Regions from separate parts of the Pseudomonas sp. FBCC-B1565 genome, predicted to be linked through region 1. Evidence: riboswitches for the same ligand, from Rfam matches in the RefSeq annotation. Region 1 holds a riboswitch; each other region holds the start of a gene.

Region 1 (5,912 bases):
AACTGGCCACCGCCATGGGCAACGGGTTGAGGCCCGCCGCCTGCAGACGCTGGCAAAACACATCGATAAAACCGGTATTGGCCGCCTGCAAATGGGAGCGGTAGAACAACACCGCCGCCACCGGCCAGTCGGCGTTCCAGTCTGCCTGCCAATCGTTCAGGCGGGCGTTGGCATGCTGCGGATGATAGATCGCCGTGCGTGGCAGGGTTTGCGGCTCGCCCCAGGCATAGTCGCGACCCAGGTAAGCGCTGGCCAGGCAGCGATAGAAATCCAGGGCATTGCCCAGGCCGCCCTGACGCAGGAAGTGCCACAGCCGATCACGTTCTTCGGCACCGACGGTGCTCAGCCCGCTGAGTTCCGGGTCCGGGCGATCATCCCCCGGTACCAGGATCAGTTGCACACCGCGTTCGGCCAGTTCCACCAGGCGCTCGATGCCGTAGCGCCAGTAACCGATACCGCCATGCAGCGAAATCAAGATGACCTTGGCGTGGCGCAGCACTTCATCAACGTACAGGTCGACCGAGGCATGGTTCTGCACCTGCATCGGGTTGGCCAGGCGCAGGCTTGGGTAGTCGTCGGGCAACTGCTGGGCCGCTTCGGCCAGCAGCGCCAGGCTGGAATCGCCGCTGCACAGGATCACCAGGTCAGCGGGGCTTTGGCCAAGGTCGGCAATATTATCGTCCGAGACGAAACCACCGGGCTGGGTCCTGAGCAGGTGCATGGGTCAGACGCTGAGGGCGGCGCGCAGTTGCGCTTCGAGGCCCGCCGCGTCCAGTTCCTGGCCGATCAGCACCAGGCGCGTGGTGCGCGCTTCTTCAGCGCCCCAGGCACGGTCGAAGTGTTTGTCGAACCGCGTGCCCACACCCTGGATCAGCAGGCGCATCGGTTTGTTCGGGATGGCGGCGAAACCTTTGACGCGCAGGATGCCGTGTTGCACCACCAGTTGCGTCAGGGCATCGAGCAGCAGTGCTTCATCGGCTTGCGGCAAGTCGATGGAGATCGAGTCAAAGGCATCGTGGTCGTGGTCGTCTTCACCTTCGTGGTGGTGATCGTGGTGGCTGTGGCGGCCGTCGATGTGCTCTTCGGAACCGGCGCCCAGGCCGATCAGTACATCCAGGGGCAAGCGACCGCTGCTGGCTTCGACGATCTTCACCGCCGGCGGCAGCTCTTCGGCGACTTCCAGGCGCACGCGGGCCAGGTCTTCGGCGCTGATCAGGTCGGTCTTGTTAAGGATCACCAGGTCGGCACTGGCCAGTTGGTCGGCGAACAGCTCGTGCAGTGGCGATTCGTGGTCCAGGTTGGGGTCGAGCTTGCGCTGGGCGTCCACCTGGTCCGGGAATGCGGCGAAGGTACCGGCGGCCACAGCCGGGCTGTCGACCACGGTGATCACAGCGTCAACGGTGCAGGCGCTGCGGATTTCCGGCCACTGGAAGGCTTGTACCAACGGCTTGGGCAATGCCAGGCCGGACGTTTCAATGAGGATATGGTCGAGATCGCCGCGACGGGCGACCAATTCGCGCATCACCGGGAAGAACTCTTCCTGCACGGTGCAGCACAGGCAGCCATTGGCCAATTCGTAGACACGACCGTTGGCTTCTTCCTCGGTGCAGCCGATGGAGCACTGCTTGAGGATTTCACCGTCAATGCCCAGCTCGCCGAATTCATTGACGATCACCGCGATGCGACGGCCCTGGGCGTTGTCGAGCATATGGCGCAGCAAGGTGGTCTTGCCCGAGCCGAGGAAGCCAGTGACGATGGTGACGGGGAGTTTGGCCAGTGTTTTCATCGGATGCCCTTGGGGGCGGGCATATGGGACGATTGGCGCTGCGACGGTGCGCAGCAGCGGATTTCGTCACCGGATCACCCCGCCCGGTTGAAGTAGAAAATCGGTTGCGAGGCAGGTCTCCTGGCTTGGGGCTTACAGGTCTTGCGACCGGCGCTGGCTGCGCCTTCCCGCCTTGTCGGCAGTGGCGTGGCAGTCAGCTGGACCCTTTACAGTTGCGGGGGCAGCCGCGGCTTGGACCGCGTTCCCTTCTTAGCTTCGGCCTGGGCCGAAGAACCTCGAGGGTGCAAGGCTACGCAGTGCTTGGGGGATGGTCAATGATGGGGTTGGGTTGGGTTGGCTTGTGTACATATCCGTTGCTGCGGTAACGGCTGATATTGGTTCCGCTCTTACAGCGGCTTACTTTTGAAAAGCCGGAATGCCGGCCCAGTCAAAAGTAAGCAAAACGCTCTTGCCCCAACACTCGGCACCTCGCCTAGGCTCGGTGTGCCCGTAATCCGACAGTGATTTGGGGGGGCCGCCTAAGATCAAAATCAAAAGCAGATCAAAAGCCAGAGCCAGAGCCAGAGCCAGAGCCAGAGCCAGAGCCAGAGCCAGAGCCAGAGCCAGAGCAAACCACCCTTCAACTGATACATGAAGATCAAACTGTGGGAGGGGGCTTGAACTGGCCTAATGATTTTGGACACTTCAATCGGGCGCTATGATAGCGCCCAAATCTGAGGTGTTTGGATATGCGTAAATCTTATTCGAGTGAGTTCAAGCTCAAGGCTGCCAGCATGGTGTTGGATGAAGGTCAGCCGGTTACCGAAGTCTGTGCCAGCCTGGATATCGGCCCCACAGCCCTGCGCCGCTGGGTTGATCAAGTGCAAAAAGAACGCTTGGGCTCGACTCCGGTGGGGGCCAAGGCGATTACCGCTGATCAACGAGAAATCCAGAGACTCAAAGCTCTGCTCAGAGAGAAAGACCTGGATATCGAAATCCTAAAAAAGGCCAGTGCTCTCCTGCTTTTGGACGCCAAGGATCATTCACGCTGATCAATGAGCTGGACGAGCAGTACGGCGTTAAAAGGTGTTGCCAGGCGTTTGGGGTCAACCGCAGTAGCTTCTACGCCTGGCGCCAGCGCCAAGGCAGAGCAAATCCTGAACGGGACAAGCTCAAAGCCGCGCTGGTCAGGCACCACAAGGCGTCCAGAGAGTCAGCCGGCGCACGTACTTTGTCCAAGGAGCTACAAGCCAAAGGGCATCGTATCGGACGTTATATGGCTCGCAGTTTGATGCGCGAAGCTGGCATCGCTAGTCGTCAGCGCAGGCGCCATAAGTACAAGTCGCCGGGCGTGGAGGCCTTGGTGGCGCCGCACGTGCTCAAGCGAAAATTTGATGTGACGGCGGTTAATCAGGTGTGGTGTGGCGACGTGACCTACATCAAGGTCGGCAAGCGGTGGATGTACTTCGCCGCCATTCTGGATCTGTACGCTCGCAGGATCGTAGGCTGGTCGTTCTCGATGATTTCTGATGCCAACCTGACCTGCGAAGCGCTACGCATGGCGGTTGAGCTGCGCGGCCATCCCCAGGATGTGTTGTTTCATTCTGACCAGGGTTGCCAGTACACCAGTCATAAATTCCGAAACGCGCTTGTGAAGCATGGGTTTAGGCAAAGTATGAGCCGTAAAGGCGAGTGCTGGGACAATGCCCCGATGGAGCGTTTCTTTGGTAGCTTGAAGTCCGAGTGGGTGCCTGAAACGGGCTACAAACTGGAGCATGAGGCGCGGGCAGATGTGCAGCGCTATGTCTCGCGCTACAACATCAGCAGGCCTCACAGCTATAACGACTACAGGTCGCCGGTCGTGAAGGAAAGGTTGGCGGCGTGAACCGTAATCGGTGTCCAAGATTACTTGACCAGTTCAGCTTGCCCCCGATGGCGGTGTGTCAGCCAACTCATCAGTGACTGACCCACTGCCATCGGGGGCAAGCCCCCTCCCACACTTTGACCGAGTACCGGCCATACAATCCGGTCGGCTCTAAGGACGCCGCGCTCTTGCTTTTGATCTGGGGTCGCCCCGTCAAACACGCTGGCCGAACGCAGGCTTGATTCCGTGGGCCGCCGTAAGGGCGGAACCCTAAGCCGCCGTTACCGCAGCAACGGATATGCCCCCAGAAAACACATCCCCAATTGACTCCCCTCCCACCCCCATGCTCTCCTACACATCTTGTTTCGGGTGCCCTGCAAAGGGTGAAACGGGAAACCGGTGACTCATGCACACACATGACAGTCCGGTGCTGCCCCCGCAACGGTAAGCGAGCGAAACGTCATATCCACTGTGCCAGGCGGCATGGGAAGGCGACGTTTTCAGGCATTGAGCCCCTCGCAAGCCCGGAGACCGGCCCGAAAAAATCAGATAACAAACCCGCGGTGGGCGGGCGCTGTTCAGAACCCTGCGTGCCTGGCTCGCGGGGTTTTCATGCGCTCGTTTCACCCTGACACCTGAAAGGGACGCGCCATGTCGATCATCAGCAGCACTTCGCACTCCGCCAGCAGCACCTCTACCCTGAGCCAACGCCTGACCGCCGCCATCGGTGCGTCGATCCTCGGTGCGTGCCTGGTGTACTTCGCCGGTTTCTCGCACATCGAGGCAGTACACAACGCTGCCCACGATACCCGCCACAGCGCCGCGTTCCCGTGCCACTGAGACCTGCCGACATGATCAAGCGTATTGCGCAAACCGCAGGTTTCACCGGCCTTCTGGCTGCCCTGCTGCTGACCTTGCTGCAAAGCTTCTGGGTCGCCCCGCTGATCCTGCAGGCGGAGACCTTTGAAAAGGCCCCGGCAGCGACCGAGATACACGAGCACGCCGAAGGTGCGGCTGCACATACCCATGACGCCGAAGCCTGGGAGCCGGAAGACGGCTGGCAGCGTGTGCTGTCCACCACGGGTGGCAACCTGGTGGTCGCCGTTGGCTTCGCGCTGATGCTGGCCGGCCTGTACACCCTGCGTACCCCGACCCGTACCGCCCAAGGCCTGCTCTGGGGCCTGGCGGGTTATGCGACCTTTGTATTGGCGCCGACCCTGGGCCTGCCGCCCGAACTTCCGGGCACCGCCGCCGCTGACCTGGCACAACGGCAGATCTGGTGGATCGGTACTGCCGCGTCTACCGCTGCCGGTATCGCACTGATCGTGTTCGGTCGCAACTGGCTGCTCAAGGCGCTGGGCGCGGCAATCCTGGTGGTGCCGCACGTGATCGGCGCGCCACAACCGGAAGTGCATTCGATGCTGGCCCCGGAAGCACTGGAAGCGCAGTTCAAGATTGCTTCGCAGCTGACCAACGTGGCGTTCTGGCTGGCCTTGGGCCTGATCAGCGCCTGGCTGTTCCGCCGCAACTGTGACGATCAATACTCGGCGTGAAACTGGTAGTCGGCATGGGCTGCCAGCGGGGCTGTGATGTTCACACCCTGCTGGCCCTGTTTGACGCCGCCCTCATCGAGGGCGGTATCGAGCGCCACCGCGTCAGCGCGCTGGCCAGCATCGATCACAAACAGGAAGAACCCGGGCTGCTGGCCTTGGCCGCTTTGCTGAACCTGCCGTTGCAGTGTTTCAACGCTGAGCAACTAGCGATTTATGCAGACCGGCTGAGCCATCAATCGAACGTGGCTTTTGCCCACACCGGCTGTTACGGCATCGCCGAAAGCGCCGCCCTGGCCCTGGCCGAACACCTCGCCAACGCCCCTGCGCGCCTGCTGATCACCCGCCAGAAAACCGCCCAGGCCACCTTTGCATTGGCGTGCGCCGGCTGAAAACCCGATAATCGCCGCTTCCGATCATGAGCAGATTTCATGCTCACCCGTTTTTCATCAGGATTTCCCATGACCGTCTACTTCATCGGCGCAGGCCCCGGCGACCCGGAATTGATCACCGTCAAGGGCCAGCGGCTGATCCGCAGTTGCCCGGTGATCATCTATGCCGGCTCGCTGGTGCCGGCGGCGGTACTGGAAGGTCATCAGGCAGAAACGCTGGTCAACAGTGCGCAACTGCACTTGGAACAGATCATCGACCTGATCAAGGCCGCCCATGCCAAGGGCCAGGATGTGGCGCGCGTGCATTCCGGCGACCCCAGCCTGTATGGCGCGATTGGCGA
Region 2 (5,912 bases), 1.1 Mb from region 1:
TTCGACCTTGAGCTTCATGAACTCATCGGAGCGCTCGCCCAGGGCTTCGGCAGTGCGTACGCGTTCTTCTTCCACCAATTGTTGAATCTGCCCACGCAGTTGGCGGTCGCTGATGCGGACAAAGCGCCAGGGCTGCATCAGGCCGACGCTGGGCGCCTGGTGTGCGGCCTGGAGCAGGCGGTGGAGCAATTGCGGGGCGACCGTACCGCCGCTGAAGTGGCGCATGTCGCGGCGTTCGGCGATGGCACGGTAGACAGCCTGGCGGTCGGCCTCGGGGAAGGCGTTGTCAGTCATAGTGCTGAATCGGGCGCAAACAATGCGGCCACCGCCTGGGGATTGGATGGGAAATAGAAATGTACGTAGGACGCCGTCATCCGCCCCTGCCGGTATACCGCCTCGGCACCGCGCCCGCCGTTGGGGCTCAGGCCACGGGCGATCGGCTGCCATTCAGTGGTGGTCAGGGAATGGTGATAGGTATGGCCACGCAGGGTGCCTTCCGGCAATTCGACGCTTTGCAGGGCCAGGGCCGCCAGTTTCTTTTGCATCACCGCGTCGCCCTGGAGCAGGCCAAGCAGTTCGGCGCGGACGCCGTCGACATCGGTCAGCGAGTCCAGCAGGTAGAGCATGCCGCCGCATTCGGCAAGCAAGGGTTTGCCGGCCGCGTGGTGAGCGCGAATGGCGTCGAGCATCGGGGTATTTTCCGACAGCGCCTGGTGGTGCAATTCCGGGTAGCCGCCGGGCAGGTAGAGGCTGTCGGCGTCGGGCAACTGGCTATCGTGAATCGGCGAGAAGAACACCAGCTCAGCGCCCATCGCGCGCAGCAGGTCGAGACTTGCACCGTAGGTAAAAGCGAAGGCCTCATCGCGGGCCACGGCAATGCGCACGCCGTTGAGCAAGGGTTCGGCCTCGATCACTTGCGGCGCAGCAAATGTCACCGGTGGCGGCAAGGCGACTTCGCAACTGCTGCCCAGGGCTTGGGCGGCAGCGTCCAGGCGCACATCCAGGTCATTCAGTTCGCTGGCCTGCACCAGGCCGAGGTGGCGACTGGGCAGTTCGATACCGGTCTCGCGTGACAACGCGCCATACCAGCGCAGGCCCTCGGTGAGGCTGCCTTCGAGCAGTTGCGCATGACGCAGGGTGCCGACCCGGTTGGCCAGTACGCCAGCGAATGGCAAGTCCGGCTGATAGCGCGCCAGGCCCAATGCCAACGCACCGAAGGTCTGCGCCATGGCCGTGCCGTCGATCACCCCCAGCACCGGCACGCCGAAGTGCCGCGCCAGATCGGCGCTGGACGGTGTGCCGTCGAACAGGCCCATCACGCCTTCGATCAGGATCAGGTCTGCCTCCCCCGCCGCTTCCCAGAGCAAACGGCGACTTTCCTGCTCGCCCACCATCCACATATCCAACTGATACACCGGCGCACCGCTGGCGCGCTCGTGAATCATTGGGTCGAGGAAGTCCGGGCCGCATTTGAACACGCGCACCTTGCGCCCCAGGTTGCGATGCAAACGGGCAAGCGCGGCGGTGACGGTGGTTTTGCCCTGGCCGGACGCCGGAGCGGCGATCAATACGGCAGGGCAATGACGGGGCTGATTCAAAGTTCGACGCCCTTCTGTGCCTTGATACCGGCCTGGAACGCGTGCTTGAGCATGCCCATCTCGGTGACGGTGTCGCCCATTTCGATCAACTCGGGTTTGGCGCCACGGCCGGTGACCACCACGTGCTGCATCGGTGGACGGGCTTGCAGGTCGCTGAGGACCTGGTCCAGGTCAAGGTAGCCGTGCTTGAGCGCGATGTTCAGCTCGTCCAGCACCACCAGGCCGATGGAGGGGTCTTGCAGCAATTCGCGGGAGACCGCCCAGGCGGCTTCGGCGGCGGCGATGTCGCGCTGGCGGTCCTGGGTTTCCCAGGTGAAACCTTCGCCCATCACATGGAAACGCACTTGCTCGGGGAAGCGGCGGAAGAACAGTTCTTCACCGGTGCTGTTACGCCCCTTGATGAACTGCACCACACCACACTGCATGCCATGGCCCATGGCTCGGGCCAACATGCCGAACGCGGAGCTACTCTTGCCTTTGCCATTGCCGGTCAGCACCAGCAGCAGGCCGCATTCGTTGGGGGAGTTGGCGATGCGCTCGTCGATCACGGCTTTTTTGCGCAGCATGCGCGCCAGGTGGCGTTCGTCGCGGTCGGGGGAATCGGTCATGGCAGCTCTCCGTTGGGGCTGGACAAAAACGGCGGGCAGGAAAAAAAGAACAACAGACAGCCAAGCATCGCCCACCGTGATGCTGTTGGATGTTGCAGGCCGGTCTCCGGGCTCATGAGTGGTGTGCGGGTTGAAGGCAGGCCAACGCTGCGCCTTCCCATATCGCAGGCGATACAGTGGCAAAAAGCAGCGTCTTGACTCATTTACCGTTGCGGGGGCAGCGCCGGAATCGCGGCGGCACTGTGTAGAAGTGCGCTCACTCACCGGCTTCCCTGTTTCACTCCGTCGACCCGTGGGTCACAGAGCACCTGGAACAAGCGGCGAAGGGTAGTAGGTTGGGGGTGGAGCGTCAATTAAAGCAACTTGAAGTCGACACAAAACAATTGTGGGAGGGGGCAAGCCCCCTCCCACATTTTGATTCGTGTCTGGCGCTAAGGATTACGTGCCAGGTTGCCCGGCAACACGCGCTTGGCACTCAGGTAGGCATTCTGCCAATAGGCCTTGGACAGTGTATCCAGCTTCACCGTACCGCCGGTTTGTGGCGCATGGACAAAGCGCCCTTCACCCACGTAGATCCCGGCGTGGCTGACCTGGGAACCGCCACCGGTGGCGAAGAACAGCAGGTCACCGGTCTGCAGGTTCTGCTCGCTGACGTCCTGCGCGCGCATTACGATCAGCTCGCGGGTGGTACGCGGCAGGGAAATCCCGGCGGCATCGCGGAAGACAAACCCGATCAGGCCACTGCAATCAAACCCGGAGTCCGGCGTATTGCCACCCCAACGATAAGGCGTGCCGACCAGGCCCAGCGCCCGGAAGAGTACGTCTTCGGCCGCAGGCGAGAAATTCTGGGTGGAATAGTTGAACACCGGCTTGGGCTTCACCGCTACGGGAGCGGGCGGCGGTGTGCGGCTTGCGCAGGCGCTGAGGAGCGCGGCGCAGACAATGAGAATAAGGCGGGCCGAGGTCGACATGTGCAGAACAATCCTGGTCTGGATGCGGCTTTCGCTGCCGAACGCTGAAAACCAGAACGCGCAAGCAAAGCTCGCGCGAACGGATTACAACAATATCCAGGGATTCTAGCGCTTACACGTCAAACTTCAAGTATCACTTTAAGTTTACTTGCTAGCGGTAACCGTCGTCGGGGCCATGGCGAGTGCACGCTTGGCTTCGATGAAGGTTTTGCTCCAGTAGCTGTCACCCAGGTTATCGACCCGGACACCACCACTGCGGCGGCTGCTGGAGTGGATAAACTGGTTATCGCCCAAGTAGATACCGGCGTGGCTGACACGACCACGGCCTGCCGTACTGAAGAAAAGCAGATCACCGGGCTTGAGGTTGTTGCGTGCGACCAACGGTGCATTCACGTTGATCATTTCACGGGTGGAGCGCGGCAGGTTCATGCCGGCTTCTTCGCGAAACAGATAGCCGATGAAACCGCTGCAGTCGAAACCGGCTTCAGAGGTACCACCGAAACGGTAACGGGTACCGATCAGGGACATGCCGCGTTCGAGGATGCTGTCGGCCAGGACTGGAAGCTGGTAAGGCTTGTTGCCGGCGAAGTCGGCCAGTTCCTTTTCCGTTGCAACTTCTTCCTCATAAACAGAGGCAGATTGAGCAGCAACGAATTTTGCCTGATTTTGAACCTGTGGTTTTTGCTGATCTGCCACCTGCTGTGGGTGGGAGGCGCAACCAAACAACAGGGTAACGAGTGCGAGGGGCACGAGGGGTGCGAAGCGATTTAGCATGGGCACGACCGTGGCTGATATGTAAAGAAGTCGAGACTATGCCTTCTATCACATCGATTTGCAAATTCAATCGTGGTCTATGTGACTTCTTGTTTGGACTATGACATCTAAGCCCTTAACACCCTGTACCTGCCTTTTGCGTGGCCAAACCGGCTCAAACGCAGGTTTTCTGGCGCCTGTAATTTGCCGAAAGCCGCGAAAACAGCGGGCTAGCTACCAGCCGAGGGTTTCTTTGAGGAAGGGGATGGTCAGCTTGCGCTGGGCCTGCAAGGAGGCCTGATCGAGCTGTTCGAGCAGATCGAACAATGCGCTCATGCTGCGGGTGCCTCGAGTAAGGATAAAGTGCCCGACCTCGTCGGTGAGGTGCAGGCCGCGACGGGATGCGCGCAGTTGCAGGGCACGCAATTTGTCTTCGTCGGACAGCGGGCGCATCTGGAAGATCAGCGCCAGGGTCATGCGCGACTTGAGGTCGGCCAGCTTGATCGGCAACTCGCGGGGCGAAGTCGACGCGGCAATCAACAGGCGCCGACCGCTGTCACGCAAGCGGTTGAACAGGTGAAACAGCGCTTCTTCCCATTCCGCTTTGCCGGCGATCGCTTGCAGATCGTCCAGGCACACCAGTTCGTATTGCTCAAGATGGTCGAAGATGCCGATACCGCGGTCCATCAACTCGGCCAACGGCAGGTACACCGCCGGTTCGCCCATCTGCTCGAACCGCAGGCACGCGGCCTGCAACAGGTGGGTACGCCCTACGCCGTGCTTGCCCCACAGGTAGATCAGGCTTTCGGTCCACCCGGCGTCGGCTTCGCAGAGCCGCTCGACATAGCCGAGTGCAGCGGCATTGGCGCCTGGGTAGTAGTTGATGAAGGTGGCGTCGTCACGCAGACGCACACCCAAGGGCAGCTGAATCGGTTTCATGCTGACTGAACGGCTCCAAACGAACCGTTAGTGGCCTCTGTGTAAAGTTTGCAAAGTTTATACCCGTGACGCCGGGCGCACAATGCAACAGACCCCAAGCAAAATCAAAGGTTTGCGTTAACTTGTTGGATTTGTGCAGATTGTTTGACGGACCGCTCCCAGAAAAGACAAACCCGGCGTTGGCCGGGTTTGTGAAGAAAGGGTTACAAGTCGGGATCTTCAACCCCCGTATACGCATCCGAATCCTTGTACAGATCGTGCACATGGCGCACCAGCACCATGATCACCGCCGCCACCGGCAACGCCAGCAGGATGCCAGTGAAGCCAAACAGCTCACCGCCCGCCAGGATCGCAAAGATCACCGCCACCGGATGCAGGCCAATCCGATCCCCGACCAACAACGGCGTGAGCACCATGCCTTCCAACGCCTGGCCGACCATGAAGACGGCCACGATCCCCAGCATCGGGTACAAGTCCCCGCCAAACTGGAACAAGCCCGCGACCAGCGCCGCGCCGATCCCAATCACAAACCCCATATAAGGCACGATTGCGGCCAGGCCGGCGATCAGGCCGATCAACAGGCCCAGTTCCAGGCCGATAGCCATCAAGCCGGCCGCGTAGATGATCCCCAGGGCCAGCATCACCAGCAACTGCCCGCGCACGAAGGCGCCGAGCACCTCATGGCATTCCTCAGCCAGTGAAACAATGCGTTCCTCACGGTTGCGCGGCAGCAGGCTGCGGATCTTGGCCATCATGATGTCCCAGTCGCGCAGCAAGTAGAACGCCACCACCGGGATCAGCACCAGGTTGGTCAGCCAGCCGATCAGCGCCAGGCTGGACGCAGTCGCCTGGCTGAGGATGACCCCGACGATGTCAGTGGTCTGGCCCATATGTTCGCTGATGGCCGACTTGACCTTGTCGAACTTCCAGAAGCCATCCGCCAGCCCCAGCTTGGCCTGGGCCCATGGCATCGCCGTGTGCTGCAGCCAATCGAGCATCTGCGGCGCCAGCTCATACAAGCGGAACAACTGCTTGGCCAGCAT
Region 3 (5,912 bases), 790 kb from region 1:
CGGGTTACCGGGCGCGGGTTCACTGCTTTGCGGCAGCTGAAAGAAGTCGCACGCCTCGACCAACTGCCGCAACTCCTGCTGGTCCTGCTCGGGCAGGCTGTCCAACTCAACTGTACGCGGCTTGGCCAGGCCCGGAAAAAAAGCAGGCCCGCCGTTTTCCTTCAGCGAAATTTGCATGGCTGTTCCTCACGTCAGACCGAAATACCGACCGCCTTCCAGCCCTCCTTGACCGCCTTCTGCTCATCCTTGTTCGCACCGTAGAGTCGACCGGCAACATCGTAGGTAATGCGCGCAAAGCGCAAAAACCCTGAGTTCGGTCGCAACCGCGCATCGCGCAATGCGTCGTACCAGATGCGCCCGGCACGCTCCCAGGCAAACCCGCCGATGTTTGTCGCCACCTGGTAGAACGCATGGTTGGGAATGCCGGAATTGATATGCACCCCGCCATTGTCCTCGTAGGTCTGCACAAAATCATCCATGTGCCCGGGCTGAGGGTCCTTGCCCAGCAGCTTGTCGTTAAACGCGGTGCCCGGGGCTTTCATCGAGCGCAGCGCGGTGCCTTTGATCTTTTTGGTAAACAGCCCTTTGCCGATCAGCCAATCGGCGTCCTCGGCCTTTTGCTTCAACGCATACTGCTTGATCAACGAACCGAACACGTCCGACAGCGACTCGTTCAACGCCCCGGACTGGTTGAAATACATCAGCTTGGCCTCATCCTCGGTGACACCGTGGGCCAGTTCATGGCCAATCACGTCGAGGGCTACCGTAAAGCGGTTGAACAGCTCGCCGTCCCCATCACCGAACACCATCTGGGTCGAGTTCCAGAACGCATTGTTGTAGTTCTGGCCAAAGTGCACGGTAGCGTCCAGGGCCATGCCGGCATCGTCGATGGAGTTGCGATCGAACACCTGGTCGAAAAAATCGAAAGTGGCGCCCAAGCCATAATAGGCCTCGTCCACCGCCGCGTCGCCACTGATGGGCTGGCCTTCGCCACGGATCAGTTTGCCCGGCAGGCTGTCGGTGCCCTCGGCGCTGTAGATCGAACGCCGTTTGTCGGCGCCCATCGCCAGCGCCAGGTGCGCCGGCCCCTTGGCAGGCACCGCGACCATGCGCAGTGAGCGGAACGTGCTGTCCTTGGCGCGGGTACGCAGCGCGACATCCCGTTGCGCTTTGTCACCGTTACGCGCGATCTGGTCGAGCATATACGGCGGAATCAGGCAGAAAATCGGGTTTCGGTAATGGCGATCACACATTGGCTGGCTCCTTGTTGGCGTGTGCTGAACGTCCGGGTGACCGTTTGAGGATAGCCCCCAGGGGTTGGTGCGCATGATCAATTGTCATTAACCTATGTTGCAGTCGTGTTTATCCAAGGAGGACTGACCGATGCCCGCACGTAAAACCAAAATCGACCTCGCCTACCGCCCCCGGCTCGCCGACCTGCGCCCGTTGATCGCGCCGAGCCCCACGCTGCTGGAGGCCAGGGCAGCGACACCCCGCGTCACCCCGGCCAAAGACTTGAAGGACCGGCGCGGTTACGCAGAAGACTTTCTCGGCAGCTTCGGAGTGCCCTGGCCCACGCTGGAAGAAGCGTTGGCGAGCGATGCCCAGAAGCGCCTGGACTACACGCACTTCTCCATCACGATGTCACGTGCCAAGCGCCTCGCGCTGTATGTGGGCGTGAACATCGATGGCGGGCAGCATGTGGACATCATCCGCAGCAACGACACCTGGGCCTACGATGGCCGCCTGCCGGTCGACGCCCAAGTCGGCGAAGCGCTGTATGCCAGCAACGGCCTCGACCGCGGCCACCTGGTGCGCCGCCAAGACCCCAATTGGGGCGATGTGGCGCAAACCGCCAACCTCGACACCTTCCACTTCACCAACTGCTCACCGCAGATGAGCGGGTTCAACCAGAAGACCTGGCTGGAACTCGAAGACTACATCCTCGACAACACCCAGCGCTGGAAAGCCCGGGCCACGGTGTTCAGCGGCCCGGTGTTCGCCGACGACGACCGCGTGTACCGGGGCGTGCAGATCCCCAAGGCGTTCTGGAAGGTGGTCGCCTACCTCAGCGATGACGGCAAACCTTCGGCCAGCGCCTACATGATCGATCAGAGCCGCGAACTGGGCCAGTTGGAGCTGGTGTTCGGCCAGCTGCGCACCTACCAGCGCAGTGTGATCCAGATCGAGCGCCTGACCGGCATCCGCTTCGGCAACCTGGCCGACTACGACGGCTTCAGCAACGAAGAACGCGCCACCGGCACGCGGATTGAAGCGCTGATCCAGGGGCCTGAAGACATTCGTCTTTGATCAACGCTTCACAGGTTGATCCGCGTTGACAACTGACACTCACCACGACGCGAGGCGAGCCGCTCTTGATCTGGCTGATACGATTCCATCAAGGGTGAACACTGCATCCGTGGCGAGCGCCGTACCCAGGCGAGTCAACGGGCTAGCCATCATTGCGCGTTGATGTAATGAAACTGTGCCTGCGTTTTCTCGACTGCCGCACGCACGGCGTCTTTCTGCGCCTCGGTGCCCGAGTAGTAAATCTGCATACCCTTCAAGTTTTGCCCTTCGACTGCTTTGCCGATCACCGCAACATCAACCGGCGTGCTGGCACCGATAATCAAAAAGAACACATCGCCCAAGCGTTTGGCATCGAGCAGCTCTGCCCTGAGGTGCGCGGCATTTTGCTCACCCGCCATGGAAATCGCCAGGGTATCGCCGAACATACCGCTTTTGGGGATGCTCATCGTATGCAGCCGGAGCTTGTCCGACCCCGCCGGCATCGACTTGACATAGGCGGAGGCGGCCTCATCAAGAATCTGCTGTTCAGATTTACCTTGGGTGGCACAACCGACGAGAGCGGCGGCGAGGGCGAGCGCGACGAATAATTTCACTGTCTATTCCTTGTGATAAAGCGATCCATTGGCTGCGCATCATAGGAGCCCCACCTTCAAAGAGCCACCGTTGGTTTCACGGCCTCCCGCTCGACCGCGTGATCGACTACCATACCGCGCCGGTTCCCAAACGGGACTAATAGGGAATCCGAGGCGCGGTACACCCGCGCCAATCGGAACTGCCCCCGCAACTGTAGGTGCTGAGCCTGCTCCTCGATGCCACTGGACCTCGTCCGGGAAGGCTGGAGCGTGGCGACGACGCATCAGTCAGGAGACCTGCCGGCCCAAGCTCAATCACTAACCGGCGGGGTGTCCGGGAAGGACATTCTTGCCTGTCGCGCCCCCCGGCGCCCGAGAGTGGATTTCCGAATGGCACGTACGCTTCACTCGGAGATCGCCCCATGCTGCCACGCGTTATCGCCCTGCTTACAGGTGTTGGCTTCTGTGCCCTGGCCCACGCCGCGCCCACTCACTACCCGCTGACCGTGGAAAACTGCGGCAGCCCGATCACCTTCCCGCAAGCCCCCGCCCGCAGCGTGACCATCGGCCAGGCGGCCACCGAGATGCTCTACGCCCTGGGCGTAGGCGATAAAGTGGTCGGCACTTCGCTGTGGTTCAACAGCGTGCTGCCGCAGTACAAGGCGCAGAACGACAACATCGAGCGCCTGGCCAACAACGAACCGAGCTTCGAAGCAGTGATCGCCAAACGCCCGCAGCTGGTGGCCGCCGAGCTGGAATGGGTGGTGGGGCCGCAAGGCGTGGTTGGCACCCGCGAGCAGTTCCATGAACTGAAGATTCCCACCTACCTGCTACCCTCCGACTGCGAAGGCAAGGACAACCTGGTGGGCGCCGACGGCACGCGGCTGGAGCCGTTTCGCATCGAGACCATCTATAAAAGCATCCGCCAATTGGCGCAGATCTTCGACGTACAGGAGCGCGGCCAGCAGTTGAATGACGAGCTCAAGGCGCGCCTGGCCAGATCCGTCGCCACCGTGCAGGGCAAAGGCCTCAAGCAGGCCAGCGCGCTGGTGTGGTTTTCCAGTGCCGAGATGGCCAGCGACCCGTACGTGGCTGGCCACAAGGGTATCCCCGAATTCATGCTGCAAACCCTCGGCCTCTCCAATGTGGTGCAGTCCGATGAAGAGTGGCCTGCCGTCGGTTGGGAAACCATCGCCAAGGCCAACCCGACGTTCCTGGTGATCGCGCGCATGGACCGCCGCCGCTACCCGGCCGACGACCATGAAAAGAAACTCGCCTTCCTGCGCAGCGACCCGGTCACGCGCAACATGGACGCGGTGAAAAACAACCGCATCATCATCCTCGACGCCTTGGCGTTGCAGGCTAGCATCCGCATGTTCGACGGCCTTGAACAACTGGCCACGGCCATCGACGGCTACGACCTGCCAAAATGATGCGCACCCTGCTCGCCCTGGCCCTGCTCCTGATTGCCGTGCTCGCCGGCGTGGCCATCGGCGAAACCGCCATCTCGCCGCAGGTGGTGCTCCAGGTACTCGCCAACAAACTGTGGGGCGCCGGCTACGTGCTCGACCCCATCGATGAAGGCGTGGTGTGGAACTACCGCCTCACCCGCGCCCTGGTCGCTGCGGCCTGCGGTGCCGGGCTGGCGACCTGCGGGGTGATCCTGCAATCGCTGTTGCGCAACCCGCTGGCCGATCCCTACCTGCTGGGCATCAGCGCCGGCGCTTCGACCGGTGCGGTGCTGGTGGCGTTGATGGGGGTGGGCGGCGGCTTGGTGTCGTTGTCGGCGGGCGCATTTGTCGGCGCGATGGCGGCGTTTGCCCTGGTAATCCTGTTGGCACGGGCCAGCGGTTCGGCCAGTGGCACCGGGCAGATCATCCTCGCCGGCATTGCCGGCTCGCAGCTGTTCAATGCGCTCACCGCGTTCCTGATCACCAAGTCGGCCAGTTCCGAACAGGCCCGCGGCATTATGTTCTGGCTGCTCGGCAACCTCAGCGGCGTGCGCTGGCCCTCGGTGTGGCTGGCGGTGCCGGTGGCAGTCGTCGGCTTGGCTGTGTGCCTGTGGCATCGGCGCGCGCTGGATGCGTTTACCTTTGGCAGCGACTCGGCGGCGTCCCTCGGCATCCCGGTGCGTCGCGTGCAGTTTGTGCTGGTGGGCTGCGCGGCGCTGGTGACGGCGGTGATGGTGTCGATTGTCGGCTCTATCGGCTTTGTCGGGCTGGTGATTCCCCACGCCGTGCGCCTGTTGCTTGGCACCGGGCATTCGCGGCTGTTGCCCGCCAGCGCGTTGGGTGGCGCGTTGTTTCTGATCGCGGCGGATGTGCTGTCGCGCACGCTGATCAAGGGCCAGGTGATTCCGGTCGGTGTGGTCACCGCGCTGGTCGGTGCGCCGGTGTTTGCGCTGATCCTGATTGGCCGGAGGAACGCGCGATGAGCGTATTGAGCTGCCGCGGGCTGGGCTTCAAGGTGCGCGAGGCCGAGTTGCTGCGGGATGTTCATCTGGACGTGCAGTTGGGTGAAACCCTCGGGATTGTCGGACCGAACGGCTCAGGTAAATCCACCTTGCTCAAGCTGCTCGCCGGCTTGCGTGCACCCGCATCCGGCGAAGTGCTGCTGGGCGGCCAGCGCCTGGGCACGCTGTCCCGCCGCGTCATCGCCCAGCAACTGGCGGTGGTGGAGCAACAGGCCGACACCGACGACGCCATCCGCGTGTTCGACGCCGTGGCCCTGGGCCGTACGCCATGGTTGTCGGCGCTGAGCCCGTGGTCCGTTGAGGACGACGCCATCGTGAAGCAAGCCCTGCAGGACGTCGACGCCACCCACCTGAGCCACCGCGCCTGGCGCAGCCTCTCGGGCGGGGAACGCCAACGCGTGCACATCGCCCGCGCATTGGCGCAACGGCCGCAGATTCTGTTGCTGGATGAGCCGACCAACCACCTGGATATCCAGCATCAGCTGGCGATCTTGAAGGGTGTGCAGGCGCTGCCCGTGACCACCTTGATTGCGTTGCATGACCTTAACCAGGCGCTG

The links. A riboswitch is a leader RNA that binds a small molecule or an ion and turns the genes downstream of it on or off. The one in region 1 is predicted to bind cobalamin.
Region 2: it holds a riboswitch for cobalamin, as region 1 does, so the genes downstream of both, cobO (cob(I)yrinic acid a,c-diamide adenosyltransferase) here and cobW (cobalamin biosynthesis protein CobW) in region 1, are expected to answer to the same signal.
Region 3: it holds a riboswitch for cobalamin, as region 1 does, so the genes downstream of both, NL123_RS09895 (ABC transporter substrate-binding protein) here and cobW (cobalamin biosynthesis protein CobW) in region 1, are expected to answer to the same signal.

What each region holds. Positions count from the first base shown of each region.
Region 1 covers NZ_CP101438.1:2,878,704-2,884,615, reverse strand. Annotated here, with positions in the region: gene cobN (cobaltochelatase subunit CobN) at 1-721, opposite strand, end outside; gene cobW (cobalamin biosynthesis protein CobW) at 725-1,786, opposite strand; cobalamin riboswitch at 1,880-2,079, opposite strand; gene NL123_RS13750 (transposase) at 2,515-2,817, shown strand; gene NL123_RS13745 (IS3 family transposase) at 2,814-3,650, shown strand; cobalamin riboswitch at 3,980-4,183, shown strand; gene NL123_RS13740 (CbtB domain-containing protein) at 4,281-4,469, shown strand; gene NL123_RS13735 (CbtA family protein) at 4,481-5,182, shown strand; gene NL123_RS13730 (cobalamin biosynthesis protein) at 5,179-5,571, shown strand; gene cobM (precorrin-4 C(11)-methyltransferase) at 5,641-5,912, shown strand, end outside.
Region 2 covers NZ_CP101438.1:1,779,444-1,785,355, reverse strand. Annotated here, with positions in the region: gene bluB (5,6-dimethylbenzimidazole synthase) at 1-294, opposite strand, end outside; gene NL123_RS08520 (cobyrinic acid a,c-diamide synthase CobB) at 291-1,598, opposite strand; gene cobO (cob(I)yrinic acid a,c-diamide adenosyltransferase) at 1,595-2,206, opposite strand; cobalamin riboswitch at 2,287-2,533, opposite strand; gene NL123_RS08510 (C40 family peptidase) at 2,638-3,177, opposite strand; gene NL123_RS08505 (C40 family peptidase) at 3,322-3,951, opposite strand; gene hda (DnaA regulatory inactivator Hda) at 4,165-4,869, opposite strand; gene NL123_RS08495 (AI-2E family transporter) at 5,073-5,912, opposite strand, start outside.
Region 3 covers NZ_CP101438.1:2,091,436-2,097,347, reverse strand. Annotated here, with positions in the region: gene NL123_RS09915 (protealysin inhibitor emfourin) at 1-177, opposite strand, end outside; gene NL123_RS09910 (M4 family metallopeptidase) at 192-1,253, opposite strand; gene NL123_RS09905 (DNA/RNA non-specific endonuclease) at 1,384-2,310, shown strand; gene NL123_RS09900 (hypothetical protein) at 2,460-2,903, opposite strand; cobalamin riboswitch at 3,007-3,201, shown strand; gene NL123_RS09895 (ABC transporter substrate-binding protein) at 3,305-4,315, shown strand; gene NL123_RS09890 (FecCD family ABC transporter permease) at 4,312-5,316, shown strand; gene NL123_RS09885 (ABC transporter ATP-binding protein) at 5,313-5,912, shown strand, end outside.